DNA from 3 places in the Actinomadura napierensis genome. Region 3 is predicted to be linked to each of the others. Evidence: riboswitches for the same ligand, from Rfam matches in the RefSeq annotation. Region 3 holds a riboswitch; each other region holds the start of a gene.
The links. A riboswitch is a leader RNA that binds a small molecule or an ion and turns the genes downstream of it on or off. The one in region 3 is predicted to bind thiamine pyrophosphate.
Positions count from the first base shown of each region.

Region 1 (7,256 bases), on a different contig from region 3:
CTGATGAGCTGCTTGATCCGGCTGGTCTTGATACCGAGCCGCTCCGCCGTCTCCCGGAGCGAGAGCCAGTCGCCGGCGAGGGCGTCGGTGCGGGGGTCCAGTGCGCTGTCAACGGTTGCGTGCGTCTGGGTCACGCCTCCTTGCTACCACGCCTTCGGAAGCCGCAAACCCCCCTCGCAGCCGTTACCGCCGGTCACCGTCCGCTACCCGCGAACGGCCTGGCGGACGGCCACGTCCGGGTCCGCGACCGCCTCCGGATCGACCGGCGTCCCGGCGGCGATCACCCGCCTCGCCTGCACCAGGTCGCGGGGACGGTCCACGGTCAGGATCGCGTCGAGCCGGTCGCCGGTCAGCCACGCCACCGCCCACTTGCGGCCGGACGGATCGCCGCGGTGGACGAGCCGCTCCGAGCGCGCGTGGTTCCCGGCGTACTGCACCATGCGTCCGAACTGCTCGGACCAGAAGTAGGGGGCGGCGTCGTAGACCGCGTCCTGGCCGAGCAGGGCCGCGGCGGCGACGTCGGGGGCGTTGAGGGCGGTGTCCCAGTGCTCGACGAGCAGCCGCCGCCCGTACCGCTCCGACCACCAGGCGGCGCAGTCGCCGACCGCGACGACGTCCGGGCGGACGGTGCCGTCCTCGTCGTCCATGACGGTGCGGAACGAGCCGTCGGTGACGACGCCGCGCTCCAGCCGCAGGCCGGAGCCCTCCAGCCAGCCGAGCGCGGGCCGTACGCCGATGCCGACGACGACCTCGTCGGCGTCGATCCGCTCGCCGCCGTTCGGGCCGGCGAGGGCGAGCCCGCCGTGCTCGACCGCGGCGACCTTGACGCCGGTGCGAAGCTCGACGCCCGCCTCGGCGTACCAGGGGATGGTGAGCGCGCCGACCTCGGGGCCGATCGCCTGCGAGAGCGGGGTGTCGGCGGCCTCGACGACGGTGACGGCGCAGCCCTTCTTCGCGGCGGTCGTGGCGACCTCGGCGCCGATCCAGCCCGCGCCGACGATGACGATCCGGGCGCCCTCGGTGAGCCGTCCGCGCAGGTCGCGGGAGTCCTCGATGGTGCGCAGGACGTGCTGGCGGCCGTCGCCGGGCAGCGTGACGGGTTCGGCGCCGGTGGCGATGACCAGGCCGTCGAAGGGCAGGTCGCCGGCGGTGGACGCGACCGTGCCGCCCCCTCGGCCGTCCCTGCCCGGTGCGTCGAGGCGCAGGCCGGTGGCGCGCTCGCCGAGCAGCAGTTCGCAGCGGAGCGCGTCCCAGTCGGCGTCGACGGTCGTGTCGTCGGAGTCGCCCGCCAGCACGGCCTTCGACAACGGCGGCCGGTCGTAGGGCCGGTGCCGCTCCGCCGAGACGAGGGTCAGCGCGCCCTCGTACCCCTTGCTCCTCAGTGCCTCGGCGGCCCGCACGCCCGCCAGCCCGCCGCCCACGACGATCACCCTGTTCATGGGCGCCCACCCTAACGGGCCCGCCGGAGCGGATTTGGACTGGTGTCCAGACAGCTGCATCGCGGCCGGTGGTCGTAGGGTGGGGGACATAACGGCACGTGCAAACACAACCACGTGCACAACACAACAGGGCGCGGGAGTCCGGTACGACCGGGCTGAGAGGGCGGCTGACCGGGCCGCCGACCGCCACGACCTGATCCGGATCATGCCGGCGAAGGGAGCGCGCATTGCGGATCGTGATCATCGGGGCCGGGGTCATCGGCCTGGCCACCGCCTGGCGGGCCGCCCAGGGCGGCGCCGCCGTCACCCTGGTCGACCCGGCGCCCGCGAGCGGCGCGTCGTCGGTCGCGGCGGGCATGCTCACCCCGGTCAGCGAGCTGACCTACGGCGAGGAGCCGCTGCTGCGCCTCGGCCTCGCCTCCCGCGACCGCTACGGCGCGTTCGCCGCCGAGCTGGCCGAGGCCACCGGCCTGGACACCGGCTACCGCGACGACGGGACGCTCCAGGTCGCGTTCGACTCCGACGACCTGAAGGTCCTGGACGACCTGCGCGCCTTCCAGGAAGGGCTCGGGATCCCCGTCGAGCCGCTGACCGGCCGCGAGTGCCGCAAGGCCGAGCCGATGCTGGCGCCCGGCGTGCGCGGCGGCCTGCTCGCCCCCGAGGACGGCTCGGTCGACCCGCGCCGCCTCGCCCCGGCGCTGCTGGCGGCGGGCGAGCGGCTGGGCGTCCGGCTGGTGCGGCGGCGGGCGAAGGGCGTCGTGATCGAGCGGGACGCCGCCGCCGGGGTCCGGCTGGAGGACGCCTCGGAGATCCGCGCGGACAAGGTGCTGCTGGCCGCCGGGCCGTGGTCGGGCGACCTCGATGGCCTGCCCTCCGGGACCGTTCCACCCGTCCGGCCGGTCAAGGGGCAGGTGGTCCGGCTCCGCACGCCGGTGCCGTTCCTGCGGCGCACGACGCGCGGCGTGGTCAAGGGCTCGTCGATCTACCTGGTGCCGCGCGCGGACGGCGAGATCGTCATCGGCGCCACGCAGGAGGAGATGGGGTTCGACACGCGGGTCACCGCGGGCGGCCTGTGGGAGCTGCTGCGGGACGCCCGCGAGCTGCTGCCCGGCATCACCGAGCTGGAGTTCGCCGAGGTCAGCGCCGGCCTGCGCCCCGGCTCCCCGGACAACGCCCCGCTGATGGGCCCCACCGCGCTGCCCGGCCTCTACCTCGGCACCGGCCACTTCCGCAACGGCATCCTGCTGGCGCCGGTCAGCGCCGACGCGCTCGCCGCGATGCTGCTGGACGGGCCCGTCCCCGAGGTGGCAGCCCCGTTCTCCCCCGCCCGCTTCGCCCCCGAGCCGCAGTGATGAAGGCCGCAGTGATGAAGGTCGTGCAGTAATGAAGATCATCGTGAACGGAGAGCCGCGCGAGCTGCCCGACGGCGCGTCCCTGGCGCAGGCGGTCGCGTCCGTAACCACCGCCGCGTCCGGCGTGGCCGCCGCGCTGAACGACGAGGTCGTCCGGCGGTCGGCGTGGGAGGCGACGACGCTGCGCGAGGCGGACCGCCTCGAAGTGCTGACCGCGGTACAGGGAGGCTGACCGGTGACACATCGGACGACGAACGACACCGCGACGAACGACACCGCGGCGGACGCCCTGGTGATCGCCGGCGAGGAGATCGCCTCCCGGTTGATCATGGGCACCGGCGGGGCGCCCAGCATGCACGTGCTGCGCGAGGCGCTCACCGCGTCGGGGACGGCGCTGACCACGGTCGCGATGCGGCGGGTCGACCCGTCCGCGCGCGGCTCGGTGCTGGACGTGCTGACCGGGTGCGGCATCCGGGTGCTGCCGAACACCGCGGGCTGCTTCACCGCCGGCGAGGCCGTGCTGACCGCGAAGATGGCGCGCGAGGCGCTCGGCACGAACTGGGTCAAGCTCGAAGTGATCGCGGACGAGCGGACGCTGCTGCCTGACCCGATCGAGCTGGTGGAGGCCGCCGAGCAGCTCGTCGACGACGGCTTCGTGGTGCTGCCCTACACCAACGACGACCCCGTGCTGGCGCACCGGCTGGAGCAGATCGGCTGCGCGGCGGTCATGCCGCTCGGCTCGCCGATCGGGTCGGGGCTCGGCATCCGCAACCCGCACAACATCGAGCTGATCGTCGAGCGGGCGGAGGTCCCGGTGATCCTGGACGCGGGGCTCGGCACCGCGTCCGACGCCGCACTCGCCATGGAGCTCGGCTGCGACGCGGTGCTGCTCGCGACGGCCGTGACCCGCGCCCAGTCCCCCGCCCGGATGGCGGCGGCGATGCGGCACGCCGTCGAGGGCGGGCGGCTCGCCCGGCTGGCCGGCCGGATCCCCAAGCGCCGCTACGCCCAGGCGTCCTCGCCCTTCGAGGGCCTCGCCTCCCTCTGACCTCACTGAAGCATCGCTAAAGCTTCGGCTGAAGAAATATTCGCTGGACCTGAACGATGGGCGTCCCCAGACTGAGGGGCGTCCACCGGACGGGGACGGCCCGCAACCGCGCGCCATCGTTCGGTGTTCAGGGAAACGTTCCGAACCTAAGGTGCGCCACATGCAACAGGACAGCTCCCGGCCGGCGGGCATCGACCGGCTCGCCGTCGCGGCGGCGGCCGTCACGGTCGTGCTGTGGGCCTCGGCGTTCGTCGCCATCCGCAGCGCCGGCGAGGACTACGGCCCCGGGGCCCTCGCCCTCGGCCGGCTGCTCTCCGGGACCGTCGTGCTCGCCGCGATCTGCCTCGTCCGGCGCGAGGGCCTGCCGCCGAAGGGCGCCTGGCCCGGCATCGTCGCGGCGGGCGTGCTGTGGTTCGGCGCCTACATGGTCGCGCTGAACTGGGGTGAGCGGCTCGTCGACGCCGGCACCGCGGCCCTGGTCGTCAACATCGGCCCGATCCTCATCGCGCTGCTCGGCGGCTGGCTGCTGAAGGAGGGGTTCGCGCCCCGGCTGCTGGCCGGCATGGCGGTGTCGTTCGCGGGCGCCGCCGTCGTGGGGCTGTCGATGTCCGGGGACGGGAGCGCCTCGGTCGGCGGCGTGCTGCTGTGCCTCGGCGCCGCCGTGACCTATGCGTTCGGCGTCGTCAGCCAGAAGCCGGCGCTCCGGCACGCCTCGCCGCTGCAGTTCACCACCTGGGCCTGCGCCATCGGCGCGGTCGTCTGCCTGCCGTTCGCGCCGCAGCTGGTCTCGCAGGCCGCGGACGCCCCGGCCGGCGCGACCCTGAACATGCTCTACCTCGGCGTCTGCCCCACCGCGATCGCCTTCACCACCTGGGGATACGCGCTGGCCCGCACGTCCGCCGGGAAGATGGGCGCCACCACCTACGCGGCGCCCGCGCTCGTCGTGGCGATGTCATGGCTGTTCCTCGACGAGGTGCCCGGCCTGGTCACGCTCGCCGGCGGCGTCCTGTGCCTGGCCGGAGTCGCCGTCTCCCGCAGCACCCGCGCCCTCCGCCGCCGCCCGGCGCCCGCGCCCGCCCCCGCGGAGCCCGCCGGATCCGACCCGCGGCTCATCGATGCTCATACTCCCGACTGATGAGAACACCCGTCATTCGCCCGTAAACTCGCACCGATGGACACGTCGGTTGCAGATCCACTCGTCGGGCAGGTGCTCGACGGGCGCTACCGCATCGAGTCGCGGATCGCGCGCGGCGGCATGGCCACCGTGTACATGGCCCGCGACATCCGGCTGGACCGCACGATCGCGATCAAGGTGATGCACGCCGGCCTCGCCTCCGACGAGGACTTCGTCGCCCGCTTCATCGGCGAGGCCAAGGCCGCCGCGGCGCTCTCCCACCCCAACGTCGTCGCCGTGTACGACCAGCGCTCCGACGGCGAGCACGTCTTCCTGGTGATGGAGTACGTCCCCGGCCGGACGCTGCGCGACGCGCTCACCGAGCTCGGCCGGCTCGGCCCCCGCTCCGCCCTGGAGATCATGCAGCCGGTGCTGGCGGCCCTCGGCGCCGCCCACCGCGCCGGGCTGGTGCACCGCGACGTCAAGCCGGAGAACGTGCTGATCTGCGAGGACGGCACGATCAAGGTCGCCGACTTCGGGCTCGCCCGGGCCGAGACCGCGAGCAAGATGACCAAGACCGGCATGATCATCGGCACGGTCGGCTACCTCGCGCCGGAGCAGGTCCTGGCGGGCAGCGCCGACGTCCGCTCCGACGTCTACGCCGCCGGGATCATGCTGTTCGAGCTGCTCACCGGCCACCTGCCGCACCAGGCAGACACGCCGCTCGCGGTCGCCTACAAGCACGTCAACGAGGTCGTCCCGCCGCCGTCCAGCGCCGTGCCGGGCATCCCGCGGCGGGTGGACGAGCTGGTCACCGACGCCACGGCGCACGACCCGTCCCGCCGACCGCAGGACGCCAACCAGTACCTCGCCGAGGTCGCCGAGGTCTTCGGCGGGCTGCCGCGCGACTTCGACCGCCGGATGGAGGAGGCCTCCCGCAACGCCACGAGCATGCTGGAGTCGCCGCCCGCCGCGCCGCCGCAGGGCCACACCGCCGTCCTCGACGCGAGCACCCTGCCGCCCGAGACGCTCCCGGTGGGCCACGCCCCGCGCTCCCGCACCGACCGGGCGCTCGGCGCGCTCACCGGCAAGTACGTCCTGATCGCCATCGGCGCCGTCGCCGCGGTGATCCTCGGCTGGGCCGTCTGGTACCAGACGTCCGGCCAGTACGACCACATCCCGTCCCAGATCATCGGGATGAAGGTCGCGGACGCCCAGCGCGAGCTCGACGGCGACGGCCTCGACGTCCGCGTCGCCACCGCCGTCTACGACGACCACGTCCACAAGGGCATGGTCGCCAAGAGCGACCCGCCCGCCGGGGCCCGCATCGCCAAGGGCGAGACCGTCACGCTGACACCGTCCAAGGGCATCACGCCCCGGGAGGTCCCGGACGTGTCGGGCAAGTCGCTCGACGACGCGAAGCAGACCCTGCAGAGCAAGGGCTTCACCGTCGGCAAGACCAGCACGTCCCCGTCGCAGACGGTCGCCAAGGACAAGGTCATCGGCACCGACCCGGACGCGGGCGCGAAGCAGTCCCCCGACAAGCCGGTGAACGTCATCGTCAGCAGCGGCATGTCCATGCCGAACGTCCTCGGCTCGGACGGCGACGCGGCCGCCAACCAGCTGCGCTCCATGGGGCTCAACGTCAAGGTCGAGAAGAAGAAGGTCGACGGCAAGCCCGCCAACGCGGTGGTCCGCCAGGACCCGTCCGAGGGCACCGGCGTGTCCCGCGGCGACGACGTCACCATCGTCGTCAACAAGCGCGACTGCGTCGTGGACGCCGGCCCGTTCCACTTCGGGTGCAACGACGGCGACCAGCAGCAGAACATCCCCGTCCCGAACGTGACCGGGCGCAGCGTCGGCGACGCCAGGAAGGCCCTGGAGGACTCCGGTTTCCAGGTCAACGTCACCGGCTTCGGCGGCAACACCGTCCGGCTGCAGAGCCCGAACGGCGGCGAGGCCCCGCGCGGCTCCACCGTCACCCTGGTGAAGGGCCCCTGACCGGCTCGGACGGCCCGCCGCGGCGGCTAGGCTGAAGGACCTATGACCGCACCGCAGAGCCCCGTCGGGGCGCATGTTCCCGTGGCCGGCGGGCTCGCCACCGGCGGCCTGAAGTACGCCGCCGAGATCGGCGCCGAGGCGATCCAGGTGTTCGTCTCCAACCCGCGCGGCTGGGCGCTGCCCGAGGGCAGGCCCGCCGAGGACGCCAGGCTCCTCGAACGCACCGACGTGCCCGTCTATGTGCACGCCCCGTACCTGGTCAACTTCGGCTCGCCCAGCGAGGAGACCCTCGCCAAGTCGGT
Region 1 is NZ_BAAAMR010000042.1:30,372-37,627, reverse strand. It holds gene ABD296_RS23395 (Rv2175c family DNA-binding protein) at 1-134, opposite strand, end outside; gene ABD296_RS23390 (NAD(P)/FAD-dependent oxidoreductase) at 204-1,439, opposite strand; TPP riboswitch at 1,563-1,676, shown strand; gene thiO (glycine oxidase ThiO) at 1,667-2,791, shown strand; gene thiS (sulfur carrier protein ThiS) at 2,823-3,023, shown strand; gene ABD296_RS23375 (thiazole synthase) at 3,027-3,839, shown strand; gene ABD296_RS23370 (DMT family transporter) at 4,000-4,974, shown strand; gene pknB (Stk1 family PASTA domain-containing Ser/Thr kinase) at 5,011-6,954, shown strand; gene ABD296_RS23360 (deoxyribonuclease IV) at 6,997-7,256, shown strand, end outside.
Region 1: linked by a shared signal. The riboswitch ahead of thiO (glycine oxidase ThiO) and the one ahead of thiC (phosphomethylpyrimidine synthase ThiC) in region 3 are both predicted to bind thiamine pyrophosphate.

Region 2 (7,256 bases), on a different contig from region 3:
GTGCCCGCTCCGCCGCCCTTCCTGGGATGCGCCGAGATCGCCCCCTCCTGCGCCTCGGTGAGCCGTTTGACGATGTAGAGGCCGAGGCCGATGCCGCCGAACCGGCGCCGGTCCCCCGCCTCGCCCTGCACGAACCGCTCGAAGATCCGCTCGTGGTCGCCGGGCCGGATCCCGATCCCCTCGTCCTCGACCGTCACCGCGATCCCGGACGCGCCGGCCTTCGCGCGGACCCGGACCGTCCCGCCGTCCGGGCTGTACTTGAAGGCGTTCTCCAGCAGCTGCCCGAGCACGATGTCGGTCGCCATCGCGTCGCCCCGGCACGGCGGCAGGCCCGGCGCGATCTCCAGCTCCACCCGGTGCAGCGGCGACAGCGACCGGAACCCGGCCACCACGCCCTCCAGCACCCGGGCCAGGTCGAACGGCTCGATCGTCACGGCCAGCTCGTCGGCGCCCGCGCGGGAGCCGAGCAGCAGGTGCTCCACCAGCCGGCCGAGCGACTGGGCCCGCTCGGCGATCGTCGCGACGGCGGCCCGGCGGTCGGTGTCGGGCAGCTCGTCCCACCGGTTGACCAGCGTGGACGCGAAGCCCTGCACGACCGTGATCGGGGTGCGCAGCTCGTGGCTGGTGGTGGCGAGGAACAGGTCCTTGGCCTCCTCCAGCGCCTTGGCCTCGGTCACGTCGCGGAAGTCGACGACCAGCTCGCCGGTCTCCTCGATCTCGGCGGCCAGCACGTTCAGCCAGACCCCGGACTCCAGCGGGAACGTCAGCATCTCCCCGAGCGCGGGCATGTCGAACGGCAGCGGCCGGCCGATCGCCTCCTCCGGCGGGATGCCGGTGAGGGTGTGCGCGGCCGGGTTCCACTGCCGGACGACGAGGTCGTGGTCGAGCACCGCGATGCCGTCCGCGCTGGAGTCGATCACCGCGCGCTCGTGCGCCCGCTGCCGGACGACCTCCGCGTAGGCGACGGCGTTGCCGACCGCGACGCCGGCGTGCCCGGCGAGCAGCTCCAGCAGCTCCAGCTCGGTGTGGCCGATCTTGCGTCCGGAGAACAGCGCGTACAGCGCGCCGTACGGCCGGTTCTGCAGGTAGGACAGGCCGAGCGCGACGGTGTGCAGGCCGGGCAGCTCGGACCAGATCAGGTCGCCGAGCCGCTGCTCACCGGTCGCCAGCTTGACCGTCTTGCCGGACCGCAGCAGCTCCCCGACCAGGCTCGACCGCAGCTCGGCGGTCGTCCCGCGCATGTGGTCGGGCAGGCCCGACATGCTGACCAGCCGCAGCCGCTCCCCCTCGATCCGGACGAACCCGCCCGCGTCCGCGCCGGTCAGCTCGATCAGCGCGGTGGTGATCCGGTCGAGCACCACGGCCAGGTCGAGCTCGGCGTTGAGGTCGGCGACGATGTCGTTCAGCCGCCGGACGAGCCGCGCCCGCTCGGTCATGTGGTGCTGGACGATCTCGTCGTCCTCGGCCGGGTGGTAGACCCCGACCCAGCCGAGCGGGGTGCCAGCCGGGTCCTTCAGCAGGCTCGTGTCGATCCGCACGTCGATCAGCCGGCCGTCGCGGTGGAAGCGGCGGGTCGCGATCGAGATCTGCCCGCCCTCCTTCTCGGACTCGCCCTCGCCGGCGCGCCGGGTGAGCAGCCGCTCCTGGACGGCGTTGTGCTCGGCCTTCAGCTCGTCCGGGACGATCGGCGGGACGCGGCCGACCATCTCCTCGGCGCTCCAGCCGAACATCCGCTCGGCGGCGGGGTTCCACACGGTGACGCGATGCTTCTGGTCGACGGCCACGATCGCGTCGGCGGCGCTCTCGATGACGGCGCGCGCGATCGGATCGTGGACGTGCTGCACGCCTGTCATCGTGCCACCCGGCACCGGCGCCGCGCCGGACAACAGCCGCCGAAAGGTTCCCACCATCTGCCGCGACCGAGCGGAAGAACACCACTTCAGCGGCCCGAAGACCTCGAAATCGGCCATCCGTCGTGCCCTTTCCGGCGGGCGCGGCGCATCCGTCGGCGCGCGGTCCCGGCAACCCTACCGTCGAGTAATGCGGCCGTCCCGCGCGGTCCCCGCCCGGCCGGACGGCACCGCCCGGCCGATCAGCAGGGTCGCGGCGCCGGCGACGAGGAAGGACAGCAGCGACGCGCTCATCCAGCTCTGCGGGGTGAAGTGCAGCGCGTCGCGGACGTCCTGCCAGAGGTCCGCCCACCAGCTCACGGTGCCGGCGTTGATCAGCTGGTAGGCGACGATCCCGATCGCCCACGCGACGATCATGCTCCACCGGGACGGCGCGGTCCGGCTGGCGTCCCAGCCGCCGCGCCCCCGGCCCAGGAAGAAGTCGGCGGCCAGCACGCCCAGCATCGGCACGAACACCGACCCGATCAGCGACAGGAAGCTCGCGTAGTCGTTGATGTCCAGCACCAGGGCGAGCACCGTGATGCCGGCGCCGAGCGCGACCGACAGAACCCGGCGGTCGGCGCGCGGCACGAGGTTCTGGATCGACACCGCCGTGGAGTACACGTTCGCGAACGACTGGTCGGCCTCCCGCAGCACGAACACCGCGAAGAACACCGCGCCCAGCGCGACGTGCAGGAACGGGTCGAACACCCGCTCGGTGTCGCCCGCGACGAGCGCCAGGGCCAGCAGCCCCAGGACGTAGGCCACGATCTGGGTGACCGAATACCCCACCGACGCCGCACCGAAAGCCGCCCGCGCGCTCCTGGCGTGCCGGGTGTAGTCGGCGGCAACCGGCACCCACGAGATCGACACCGCCAGCGCCGCGTCCGCGCCGACCCAGAACCCGCTCCACGACCCGTCGTTCAGGTCGGGCAGCGGCTGCCGGACGAGCTGCACGTAGAAGTAGGCCAGCGCGATGATCACCGCGACCGTCACGTACCGGCGCAGCAGCCGCACCGACCCGAGCGGCCAGATCGTCAGCACCGTGGTGAGCACCCCGGCCGCGACCACGTAGCCCCAGCGCGGCACCCCGTCCCACAGCTCGCGCGCCGCGTCGGCGATCACGATCAGCTCGAACGTGCCCCAGCCGATGAGCTGCGCGATGTTCAGCACCGTCGGCAGGTACGACAGCCGCGCGCCGAACAGGCCTCTGAGCAGCACCATCGCCGGCTGCCCCGTCTTCGCGCCCGGCGCGGCGGCCAGGCCGAGCATCAGCCCGCCCAGCACGGTGCCGACGATCATCGCGGCGATCCCCGCCGCGATCGCCAGCGTCGGCTTTCCGTCGGCGTCCGGCGCGAGGACGGTGTAGGCGCCGGAGAAGGCCAGCAGGCTGACCCCGAGGTTCGCCCAGAACGCGCTCTGGTCCCAGAAGCCGAGCACCTTCGGGGCGGGCTCGTCGAGGGTGTAGGGGACCTCGTCGCGCGGACGCGCGTCAGCGAGGGTCTTCTCGACGTCGGACGTCACGGGACACGCTCCCTACGCCGGCATTACCCGGACAGGTTCATGCGGTCGGCGGCGCCAGGAAGGCCGCCCTCTCAGCCCGGCTTGTGGCCCGAGCTCCCGCGGGTATCGGTCAGCACCGATCGTACAACCGCCCGCAACCCCTCATAAGGTGCAGAACGGTCACGCCACGTAGGGGTCGCCGTCCCGGCCGCTCTCCATCGGCCGGCCCGCCTCGGCCCAGGCCTTCATCCCGCCGTCGACGTTCTTCGCCAGCCATCCGGCCTGGTTCAGCGCCACCGTCACCTGCGCCGACCGCGCACCCGACCGGCAGATCACGAAGATCTCCCGGTCCCGGGGGACCTCCCCGGCCCGGTCGCCCAGCCGGCCCATCGGAATGTGGACGGCCCCGGGCGCGTGCCCCGCCTCCCACTCGTCCTGCTCCCGCACGTCCAGCAGGTAGCAGTCCTGCGGAACGTCGGCGGCGACCACCGCCGGAACCTCGTCCCCGAAAATCATCACACCCCCATGGAACCGCGCGAAGCCACCCTGCGTCGAATCACGCATGCGGTATCGGACGCTCCTTCTCACCGCGCCCGGGCTTGCCATGATCCTCTCACTGGCCGCCTGCGGCGACGAACACGACAAGAGCCTTCCCGCCGAGAAGCCCTCGGGCGCCGCCACGGTCCGGCCCTCGGGTTCCCCGGCCGACAGCCTCACCATCCGGATCCGGGCCTCCGCGCAGGCCCCGGCCAAGACCTACACGCTGACCTGCGACCCGGCCGGCGGCGACCATCCGAAGGCCGCCGACGCCTGCGCCGCGCTCACCAAGGCCAAGGCGCCCTTCGACCCCGTCCCCAAGGACCGGATGTGCACCGACATCTACGGCGGCCCCGAGGTCGCCACGGTGAAGGGCACCTGGCAGGGCAAGCCGGTCGACACCACGTTCAAGCGCAACGACGGCTGCCAGCTCCACCGCTGGACCCAGATCGCCCCCGTCTTCGGCCCGGTTCCCAAGGTCCGCTGACCGGGGACCGGCCTGCCGCGGCGGCGCGGGCGGCGTAGGCCTGCCCGGGCCGTCCGCGACGGCGGTTCGGGTCCGGGGCGTCAGAGCGGGGCGAGGCGTGCCTTGAGCAGGCAGAACTCGTTGCCCTCCGGGTCGGCCAGGACGTGCCACTGCTCGTCGCCCGTCTGGCCGATGTCGGCGGGCCGCGCCCCGAGCCCCAGGAGGCGTTCGAGCTCGGCGTCCTGGTCGCGGTCGGTGGCGTTGACGTCGATGTGCAGCCGGGACTTCCCCGGCTCCGGCTCGTCCCGGCGGCTGAGGATGATCGTCGCCTGCGGGCCGCCGAACCCCTCGCGCGGCCCGATCTCCAGCGTGCCGTCGTCCTCGCGGTCGAGCACGACGAAGTCCAGGACCTCGCACCAGAACCGGGCCAGCAACTCGGGGTCGCGGCAACCGAGCACGAGCTCACTGATACGACATGCCATGGACGGAACCTACTCTCAGCCTGGGAGCCGCCGCGGCGGCCACATCCCGTGCGCCCCCAGCAGCGAAAACGACCGCGCGATCGTACCGGACGAGCCGATCACGGACGAAACGGTTTCCCGGCCGGTGCGGGCCGCTACTTCAGGAGGCGGGACAGGCGGCGGTCGGCCAGGGGCTTGCCGCCCGTCTGGCAGGTGGGGCAGTACTGCAGGGCGGAGTCGGCGAACGAGACCTCGCGGATCGTGTCGCCGCAGACGGGGCACTTCTCGCCCTTGCGGCCGTGCACGCGGAGGCCGGTCTTCTTCTCGCCCTTGAGGTCGCGGGCCTCCAGGCCGCGCGAGCGCCCGACGGCGTCGCGGAGCGTCGCGACGATCGCCTCGTGGAGGGTCGCGACGTCGTCGTCGGTGAGCGTGGCGGCGATCTTGAAGGGGGACATCTTCGCGACGTGCAGCACCTCGTCGGAGTAGGCGTTGCCGATGCCGGCGATGACGCTCTGGTCGCGCAGGAGACCCTTGATCTGGGTGCGCTTGCCCCCGACGATCCCGCCGAGCCGCTCGGCGGTGAACGACTCGTCCAGCGGGTCGGGGCCGAGGGTCGCCACGCCCGGAACGTCGGCCGGGTCGTGGACGACGTAGACCGCGAGGCCCTTCTTCGTCCCGGCCTCGGTGAGATCGAAGCCGGAGCCGTCGTCCAGGTGGACGCGGAGCGCGAGCGGGTTCTTCCCGCCGGGGCGGGCGGGCTTGGCGGGGATCTCGTCGCGCCAGCGGAGCCAGCCGGCGCGGGCCAGGTGGATGACCAGGTGCAATCCGTCGACGTCCAGGTCGAGGAACTTGCCGTGCCGGGCGGCGCCGGTGACGGTCAGGCCGCCCAGCGCGGTCACCGGCGGGTCGTAGGTCTTCAGCGCGGAGATCGCGAGAACATCGACGCGCGCGACGGCGTGGCCGACGACGCGCTCGCGCAGGAACGTCGCCAGCGCCTCGACCTCGGGCAACTCAGGCATGTGACCTCCACCCGCCGAACGGACTAACCCCAAGGTAAACGCTCTGACGGCGTCCCGGGGCCGGGGGCGCGCGCCCGCCGGAACGCGGCACACGCCGACGATCTCGCGGTGCGCGGAGCCGTCCACACCCCTGTGGAAGGCTGTGGAAAACCCTGTGCACAACGACGGGTTCGCCGTGCGGCAGGGGCGTTTCGAGGTGAATACCTCCACGAATATCGACAAATCGCCGCGAGGTGGCCCCGCACAAGGGTGTGGATAACTCTGCGCGACGGGGTGTGACCCGGATCTCGAAATAACCCCTAGGGGGTACGGGTTGTGCGGGGTGTCCGGCTATGGCAGCATGAGGCCCACGAGATACCCCCCAGGGGTACAAGTCGAGAGGGAGCAGCGAGAGATGAGCACCGCCACCTACACCGTCACCGGGATGACCTGCGGCCACTGCGTCGCCTCCGTGACCGAGGAGGTCGAGCAGGTCGCCGGCGTGACCGCCGTGGACGTCGACCTCAAGACCGGCGAAGTCACCGTCACCAGCGAGGCCCCCGTCGACGACGCCCTGATCAGGAGCGCCGTCGAGGAGGCGGGATACGCCCTGCAGGCCTGAGGCCTGCAGCCCTGGGAAACAGGGCCGAGACGAGTGGAGTGAAGGACGATGAACACCGCGACCAAGCTGGGCGCCTACGTGGTGGGGCTGGCCGTCGTCTTCGGCGGCGCCGCCGGGATCGGGACGGCGGCCGGGCCGGTCGGCAAGGCCGACGACGGCGGGCACGGATCGCACGGGGCCCACGGCGGCCCGGCGACGGGCATGGCGGCCTCCTCGGTCCCCGGCGGGCTGCAGGTCAGCCAGGACGGCTACACCCTGCACCCGCGGACGACCGACGTGCGGCCGGGCGTGCCGACCGACTTCCGGTTCACCATCGACGGGCCGGACGGCAGGCCCGTCACGAGGTTCACGCCGCTGCACGGCAAGCGGCTGCACCTGATCGTCGCGCGCCGGGACCTGTCCGGCTTCCAGCACCTGCACCCGACCGAGGTCGGCGGCGGCGTGTGGGAGGTCGCGGTCGTCCTGCCGAAGGCCGGCGCGTACCGGTTCTTCACCGACGTCCAGCCGGAGGGCGCGAAGCAGTCGCTCACGCTGGGCGTCGACGTCACCGCGCCGGGCGACTACCGGACCGTCCCGCTGCCGCAGGCCGAGCAGGTCGCGAAGGTGGACGGTTACGAGGTGAGGTTGGCGGGGGCCCTGACGCCGGGCAAGGCGAGCAAGCTGACGCTGTCGGTGAGCAAGGACGGCCGGCCGGTCACGGACCTGGAGCCGTACCTGGAGGCCTACGGGCACCTGGTCGCGCTGCGCCAGGGCGACCTGGCCTACCTGCACGTCCATCCG
Region 2 is NZ_BAAAMR010000002.1:155,834-163,089, forward strand. It holds gene ABD296_RS02240 (PAS domain-containing protein) at 1-1,853, opposite strand, end outside; gene ABD296_RS02245 (purine-cytosine permease family protein) at 2,028-3,413, opposite strand; TPP riboswitch at 3,406-3,523, opposite strand; gene ABD296_RS02250 (rhodanese-like domain-containing protein) at 3,573-3,905, opposite strand; gene ABD296_RS02255 (SSI family serine proteinase inhibitor) at 3,997-4,416, shown strand; gene ABD296_RS02260 (VOC family protein) at 4,497-4,877, opposite strand; gene ABD296_RS02265 (Fpg/Nei family DNA glycosylase) at 5,012-5,875, opposite strand; gene ABD296_RS02270 (heavy-metal-associated domain-containing protein) at 6,270-6,476, shown strand; gene ABD296_RS02275 (hypothetical protein) at 6,525-7,256, shown strand, end outside.
Region 2: linked by a shared signal. The riboswitch ahead of ABD296_RS02245 (purine-cytosine permease family protein) and the one ahead of thiC (phosphomethylpyrimidine synthase ThiC) in region 3 are both predicted to bind thiamine pyrophosphate.

Region 3 (7,256 bases):
CCCAGCCGGGACGCCTGGTGCGAGGCGCGGCTCGCCTACACCGAGGAACGCCTCTCGGCCCTCGCCCCCGGCACGCGGACCGTCCTGGTCAACCACTGGCCGCTCGTCCGCGAACCCACCCGCGTCCTCTGGTATCCGGAGTTCGCGCAGTGGTGCGGCACCGAGCGCACCGCCGGCTGGCACGCCCGGTTCGGGGCCGTCGCCGTCGTGTACGGGCACCTGCACATACCCCGGACGATCTGGACCGACGGCGTGCCCCACATCGAGGTGTCGGTCGGCTACCCGCGCGAATGGCGCCGGCACGGCGGCGAGCCCAAGGGCCCGCGCCGCGTCCTCCCCGTCCCGGCCCGGGACTGAGCCCTCAGCCGGACTCGCCCGGCGCGGCCTCCGCTGCACCGGGTGCGATCCCCGACGCGGCGAGGGCGAGCAGGCGGTCGGCGGCGCCCGGCTCCCGCTCAGAGGCCATCGCGATGCCGCCCGCGAGCTTCAGCACGTCCAGGAACGCCGCGCCAGTCGGCGCCGCGCCGGACTCCTGGGCGCGGACGAACAGTGCTTCGCCCGCGTCCCGCATCGCCCGGCACGGCCGGAACGCCTCCGGACGCTCGCCGCTCAGCGAGACCAGGACGGACGGGGCCGTCCCCCGGAACCGGGACACGGCGGCCACGAACTCGCCCAGCCACGCGATGAGCGCGCGCCCGGGGTCGGGTGCCTCCAGCAGCTCCCGGCCCCGGTCCGCGAGCGCGTCGTAGGCGTCGGCGAGCAGCGCCTCCAGGAGGTCCTGGCGGGTGGGGAAGTGGCGGTAGAGGGTCCCGACGCCGACACCCGCGAGCCGGGCGACCCCTTCGAGCGAAGCGCCCGCGCCGTCGCGCAGGAACATCTCGCGGGCGGCGGCGAGCAGCCGGGCGCGGTTGCGCCGGACGTCCGCGCGCGGCGCACGGGTGCGCGGCGTGTCGTCGCTGGTCACCTGGTTCCCCGGTCCTTCCCTGACGCATGCGGAGCCGCGGCGGGGAGGGGGCGGTCCGCGGTGTTGGAACGTTCCCCGAAGTCTAGTCGCAGCGCGGCGACGGTTCCGGGCAGGCGTCCGCGTCAGGAGGGCGGGCGGCCGGGGACCGCCGCGGAAACGCTCCGCGGCGGGCCCCGGCCGGGGCGATCACGGCGATCCGGGACCCGTCAGGACGCGCCGGGTGCCAGCGGCAGGTAGACCCGCCCGCCTGCGGCCCGGAACTCCCCGGCCTTCTCCCGCATCCCGGCGGTGAGCGCCTCGTCCTCGGCCAGGCCGTGCTCGTCGGCGTACCGGCGGACGTCCCGGGTGATCTTCATCGAGCAGAAGTGCGGCCCGCACATGGAGCAGAAGTGCGCGGTCTTCGCGGGCGCGGCCGGGAGCGTCGCGTCGTGGAACTCCCGCGCGGTGTCGGGGTCGAGCGACAGGTTGAACTGGTCGTCCCAGCGGAAGTCGAACCGCGCGTCCGACAGCGCGTCGTCCCACGCCTGCGCGCCCGGATGCCCCTTGGCCAGGTCGGCGGCGTGCGCGGCGATCTTGTAGGCGATCACGCCGGCCTTGACGTCGTCGCGGTCGGGCAGCCCGAGGTGCTCCTTCGGCGTGACGTAGCAGAGCATCGCGGTGCCGTGCCAGCCGATCATCGCGGCGCCGATCGCCGAGGTGATGTGGTCGTAGCCCGGTGCGATGTCGGTGGTCAGCGGCCCGAGCGTGTAGAACGGCGCGCCGTCGCACCACTCCTGCTGCAGGTCCACGTTCTCCTTGATCTTGTGCATCGGGACGTGGCCCGGGCCCTCGTTCATCACCTGGTTGCCGAACTCGGCCGCGATCTTCGTGAGCTCGCCCTGGGTGCGCAGCTCCGCGAACTGCGCCTCGTCGTTGGCGTCGGCGATGCAGCCCGGGCGCAGGCCGTCGCCGAGCGACCAGGTGACGTCGTAGGCGGCGAAGATCTCGCACAGCTCGCGGAAGTGGGTGTAGAGGAAGTTCTCCTCGTGGTGCGCCAGGCACCACGCCGCCATGATCGATCCGCCGCGCGAGACGATGCCGGTCTTGCGCCGCGCCGTCAGCGGCACGTAGGGCAGCAGCACGCCCGCGTGCACGGTCATGTAGTCGACGCCCTGCTCGGCCTGCTCGATCACGGTGTCGCGGAAGACCTCCCAGGTCAGCTCGGCCGGGTCGCCGCCGGCCTTCTCGACCGCCTGGTACAGCGGGACGGTCCCGACGGGCACCGGCGAGTTGCGCAGGATCCACTCGCGGGTGGTGTGGATGTCCCGGCCCGTCGACAGGTCCATGATCGTGTCGGCGCCCCAGCGGGTCGCCCACGTCATCTTCTCGACCTCGTCCTCGATCGAGGACGCCACCGCCGAGTTGCCGATGTTGGCGTTCACCTTCACCAGGAAGTTCCGGCCGATGATCATCGGCTCGATCTCGGGGTGGTTGACGTTCGCGGGCAGCACCGCCCGCCCGGCCGCCAGCTCGTCGCGGACGAACTCCGGCGCCACGCCCTCGCGCAGCGCCACGAACTCCATCTCGGCGGTGATCTCCCCGCGCCGCGCGTACGCGCGCTGGGTCACCGCGCCGCCGCTCGCCCGGCGCGGCCTGCGGGGGAGCAGCCCGTCGGACACGGGCGCGGAGCGGCGCCCGTCGTCCTCGGGGCGCGCCGGCCGGCCCTCGTACGGCTCGGTGTCGCCGCGTCCGGCGATCCACGCCTCCCGCAGCGCGGGCAGGCCCCTGCGGACGTCGGTCTCGTGCTCGGGGTCGGTGTACGGCCCGGACGTGTCGTACAGGACGACGGCGTCGCCGTTGGTCAGCGGCACCTCCCGCATGGGGACGCGCATCCCGGGCCGCGAGCCCGGGAGGTAGGTCTTGCGGGCAGCTGGAACCACGGATTCGGTCATGACGACTCGATCTCTCCCTACGCCGGCATTACCCGGTCAGGTTCATGCGGTCAGCGGCCGTCCCAGCCGCTATCTCAGCCCGGTTCGCCGGGCCCCCGCGATCTGTCGTGCTCGACGGTAGCCCGGCGCACCCCCGTTGCCGCAACCGCGGTCCCTGGGTTAGAACGCGCCCGCGCGGACGGCCTCCGGCTGGAAAGATCGGGGCATGCGCAACGTCCAGGGGGACTTCACCCTCACGCCGGTCGGGCACGTGTCGTCGGAGCTGAAGGACCGGGCCGAAGCGCCCAAACAGGGGACGGAGGGGGCGCCCGACGCGTGGCTGGTCTTCGAGCCGTCCTGCTCCGCCGCACTGGAGGGGCTGCGCGCCGGCGACCGGGTCATCGTGCTGACCTGGCTGCACCTGGCGCCGCGCGACGTGCTGCGCACCCGGCCGCGCGACGACCCGGCCAACCCGGAGACCGGCGTGTTCGCCACCCGCTCCCCGGCCCGCCCGAACCCGATCGGCCTGCACCCGGTGGAGATCCTCCAGGTCGTCGGCCGGCGGCTGCGCGTGCGCGGCCTGGAGGCGCTCGACGGCACCCCGGTGCTGGACGTCAAGCCCGTGATCGGGGACGTTCCAGGGCTTTGACCTGCCCGTGCGCGGGCGTCCTCCGGGCCACGGCCTAGAGTGGAACCGCATGATCACCAAGTCATGATCGCCGTGTGAGGAAGGAACGCCGCATGCCCGCAGCCCCCCGGACGCCGAGTGCGACCGCCCCGCAGACCGTCCTGGAGAGGATCTACGGGCGGGTCCTGGTGCGCGACCCGGGGGAGCCGGAGTTCCACCAGGCCGTCCACGAGGTGCTGGACTCGCTCGGGCCGGCGGTCGCGGCCCGCCCGGAGCTGGCCGGATCGGGGCTGCTGGAGCGGATCGTCGAGCCCGAGCGGCAGATCGTCTTCCGGGTGCCGTGGACGGACGACTCCGGCGCGGTGCACGTCAACCGGGGGTTCCGGGTCGAGTTCAACAGCGCGCTCGGCCCGTACAAGGGCGGGCTGCGCTTCCACCCGACCGTGAACCTCGGCATCGTGAAGTTCCTCGGCTTCGAGCAGATCTTCAAGAACGCGCTGACCGGGCTCGGCATCGGCGGCGGCAAGGGCGGCAGCGACTTCGACCCGCGCGGCCGCTCCGACGCCGAGGTGATGCGGTTCTGCCAGTCGTTCATGACCGAGCTGCAGCGCCACATCGGCGCGGACACCGACGTCCCGGCCGGGGACATCGGCGTCGGCGGCCGGGAGATCGGCTTCCTGTTCGGGCAGTACCGGCGGATCAGCAACCGCTGGGAGGCGGGCGTCCTGACCGGCAAGGGCCAGCCGTGGGGCGGCTCGGCGTGCCGCACGGAGGCGACCGGGTACGGCAACGTGCTGTTCACCGCCGAGATGCTCCGCAAGCGCGGCGAGGACCTCGACGGCCAGACCGTCACCGTGTCCGGATCCGGCAACGTCGCGATCTACAGCATCGAGAAGGCCCAGCAGCTCGGCGCGAACGTCATCACCGTCTCCGACTCGGGCGGCTACGTGGTCGACGAGAAGGGCATCGACCTCGACCTGCTCAAGCAGGTCAAGGAGGTCGAGCGGGGCCGCGTCTCCGACTACGCCGAGCGGCGCGGCGCGTCCGCCCGGTTCGTCCGGGGCGGCAGCGTGTGGGACGTGCCGGCCGACATCGCGCTGCCGTCCGCGACGCAGAACGAGCTCGACGCGCAGGCCGCGCGGGTGCTGGTCCGCAACGGCGTGAAGGCGGTCTCCGAGGGCGCCAACATGCCGGCCACGCCGGAGGCGGTCCACGTGCTGCAGGAGGCCGGCGTGGCGTTCGGGCCGGGCAAGGCCGCCAACGCCGGCGGCGTCGCGGTCAGCGCCCTGGAGATGCGGCAGAACGCGGGCCGGGAGATGTGGACGTTCCCGCAGGCCGAGGCGGAGCTGTCGGGGATCATGACGCGGATCCACAACACCTGCGACGAGACCGCCGAGCGCTACGGCGCGCCCGGGAACTACGTCATCGGCGCCAACATCGCCGGGTTCGAGCGCGTCGCCGAGGCGATGCTCGCCCAGGGCCTCATCTGACCCGCGTCGTTCGCCCCGCCGCACGCGTACGGGCCGGGTGCGCGGACGGCGCACCGTCGGGGAGGATGGGCCCGTGGTGACGATGCCCCGGTTCGGCCCGGCGACGCGAGACGCCCTGCTGGCGGCGGCGCTCGCGGTGGCGGCGCTCGCCGTGGCGGTGGCATGGCCCGGGGTGCGGGCGCTGGACGCCGCCGGCGCGTTCCTGCTGCTCGCCGCACACGCGCCCCTCGCGGTGATCAGGGGCCGTCCGACGACGGCGCTGATCGCCCTGGTCGTGCTGGTGCTGCCGTACCACCTGCTGCAGTACCAGCATCACGCGCTGGTCCCGGCCGAGGTGATCGCGCTGTTCGCCTACGCCGTCCTCGGACGCCGCGTGCGGATCGTCCTCGGCCTCGTCGCCTTCGTGCTGGCCGTGTGCGTGATCGGCATGGCGATGCGGGCGGGCGGCGCCTCCGTCCGCGAGCAGATCGCGGTGGTCGAGGCCGTGGTGTCGGTGGTGATCGCCGTGCAGGTCTGGCGGTCGCACCGGGCCCGGGTGGCGACGATCACCGAGCGGGCCGAGCGCGCCGAGCGCACCCGCGAGGAGGAGGCGCGCCGCCGGGTCGCCGAGGAGCGCCTGCGGATCGCCCGCGACCTGCACGACCTGCTCGCGCACAGCATCACCGTGATCGGCGTGCAGGCGGGCGCCGCCGCGCACCTGGTCGCGGGCGACCGGCCGGTGGAGCGCGCGGAGCTGGCCGAGGTCCTGAACGCGATCGCGGCGACCTGCCGGGAGGCCCGCACCGAGCTGCGCGGCACCCTGCAGGTGCTGCGCGGCACCGACGTCGGCGGGCCCGCCGTGCTGCCCGGCCCGGACGCCATCGCCGGCCTGGCGGAGGCGGCCCGGTCGGCCGGCCTGGAGGTGGCGCTGAGCGCCGACGGCGCCGGGGCGGCGCCGCCGGAGGCCGGCGTCGCCGCGTACCGGATCGTGCAGGAGGCCCTGACCAACGTTGTCAAACACGCCGCCGCGAGCCGCGTCACGGTGACGCTCGCGCGGGAGGACCGGGGCCTCGTCGTGCGGGTCGCCGACGACGGCCGCGGCCCCTCCGGCGCGGGGCCGGAGGGGTTCGGGATCCTCGGGATGATCGAGCGGGCGCGCAGCGTCGGCGGGACCCTGGACGCGGGTCCGGGGGAGGGCGGCGGGTTCGCCGTCACCGCCGTCCTGCCGTTCGCGGGTGTCCGGTCCGGCGCCGAGCCGGTCACCCCGGGCTGACCGACCGGGCGTACAGGAAGAGCAGGCCCGACAGGGTCGCGCCGGAACCGATCTCGCCGCGCGCCGCCAGGTCCGGGACCGACGCCAGCGGCACCCACTCGATCCGCTCCGCTTCCACGTCGGTGGGCTCGCCGATACGTTCGGCGCCGTCCGCCCGGTAGACGTGATGGATCCCGTCGTGCAGCCCCGGCGAGGGCCGTACGGCCAGCACGTGCTCCAGCGGCCCGGCGCGGTACCCGGTCTCCTCGACCAGCTCGCGCGCCGCCGACTCCGCCGGGTCCTCGCCGTCCTCCACCCGGCCGCCCGGGATCTCCCAGCCCCAGGCGCCGGTGATGAACCGGTGCCGCCAGATCAGCAGCACGCGGCCCGCACCGTCGAGCGCCGCCACGCCCGCCGCCGGCCGCACTCGCACGAGATGATGGTCGAAGCGCCGCCCGTCCGGCAGTTCCACGTCGGCCAATCGCACGTCCATCCAGGGGCTGTCGTAGATCGTTCTCTCGCCGTGCACCGTCCATCGCATGGCCGGACGCTATCGGGGGCTTTCAAACCCTTACCGGTAGGGTCAGGATCAAGGGGACGGCGCGACCTCCGGGGGCGGACCCCCGGACCCCAGGGCCATCGCCCGAAGGGCGCTGTCAGGGAGGGGAGCGCAGCGGTGAGCACTGAGGCCGGCACGGCGGCCGAGGCGGCGGGGAACCGGATCTTCACGGTGCCGAACCTGCTCAGCATGGCGCGGCTGGTCGGCGTCCCGTTCTTCCTGTGGCTGGTGCTGGTCGAGCAGGACTGGTGGGCGCTCGGGCTGCTGGTGTTCGCCGGCCTGTCGGACTGGCTGGACGGCAAGCTCGCGCGGGCGCTGAACCAGACCAGCAAGCTCGGCATGGTGCTGGACCCGGCCGCCGACCGGCTGTACATCTTCGCGACCCTGGTCGGCCTGACGATCCGCGACATCATCCCGCTGTGGCTGCTGGTCGCCCTCGTCGCGCGCGAACTGGCGATCGTGCCGATCGCGCCG
Region 3 is NZ_BAAAMR010000092.1:24,866-32,121, forward strand. It holds gene ABD296_RS36920 (metallophosphoesterase family protein) at 1-357, shown strand, start outside; gene ABD296_RS36925 (TetR/AcrR family transcriptional regulator) at 362-964, opposite strand; gene thiC (phosphomethylpyrimidine synthase ThiC) at 1,171-2,895, opposite strand; TPP riboswitch at 2,891-3,004, opposite strand; gene tsaA (tRNA (N6-threonylcarbamoyladenosine(37)-N6)-methyltransferase TrmO) at 3,101-3,523, shown strand; gene gdhA (NADP-specific glutamate dehydrogenase) at 3,616-4,992, shown strand; gene ABD296_RS36945 (sensor histidine kinase) at 5,075-6,244, shown strand; gene ABD296_RS36950 (NUDIX hydrolase) at 6,231-6,764, opposite strand; gene ABD296_RS36955 (CDP-alcohol phosphatidyltransferase family protein) at 6,900-7,256, shown strand, end outside.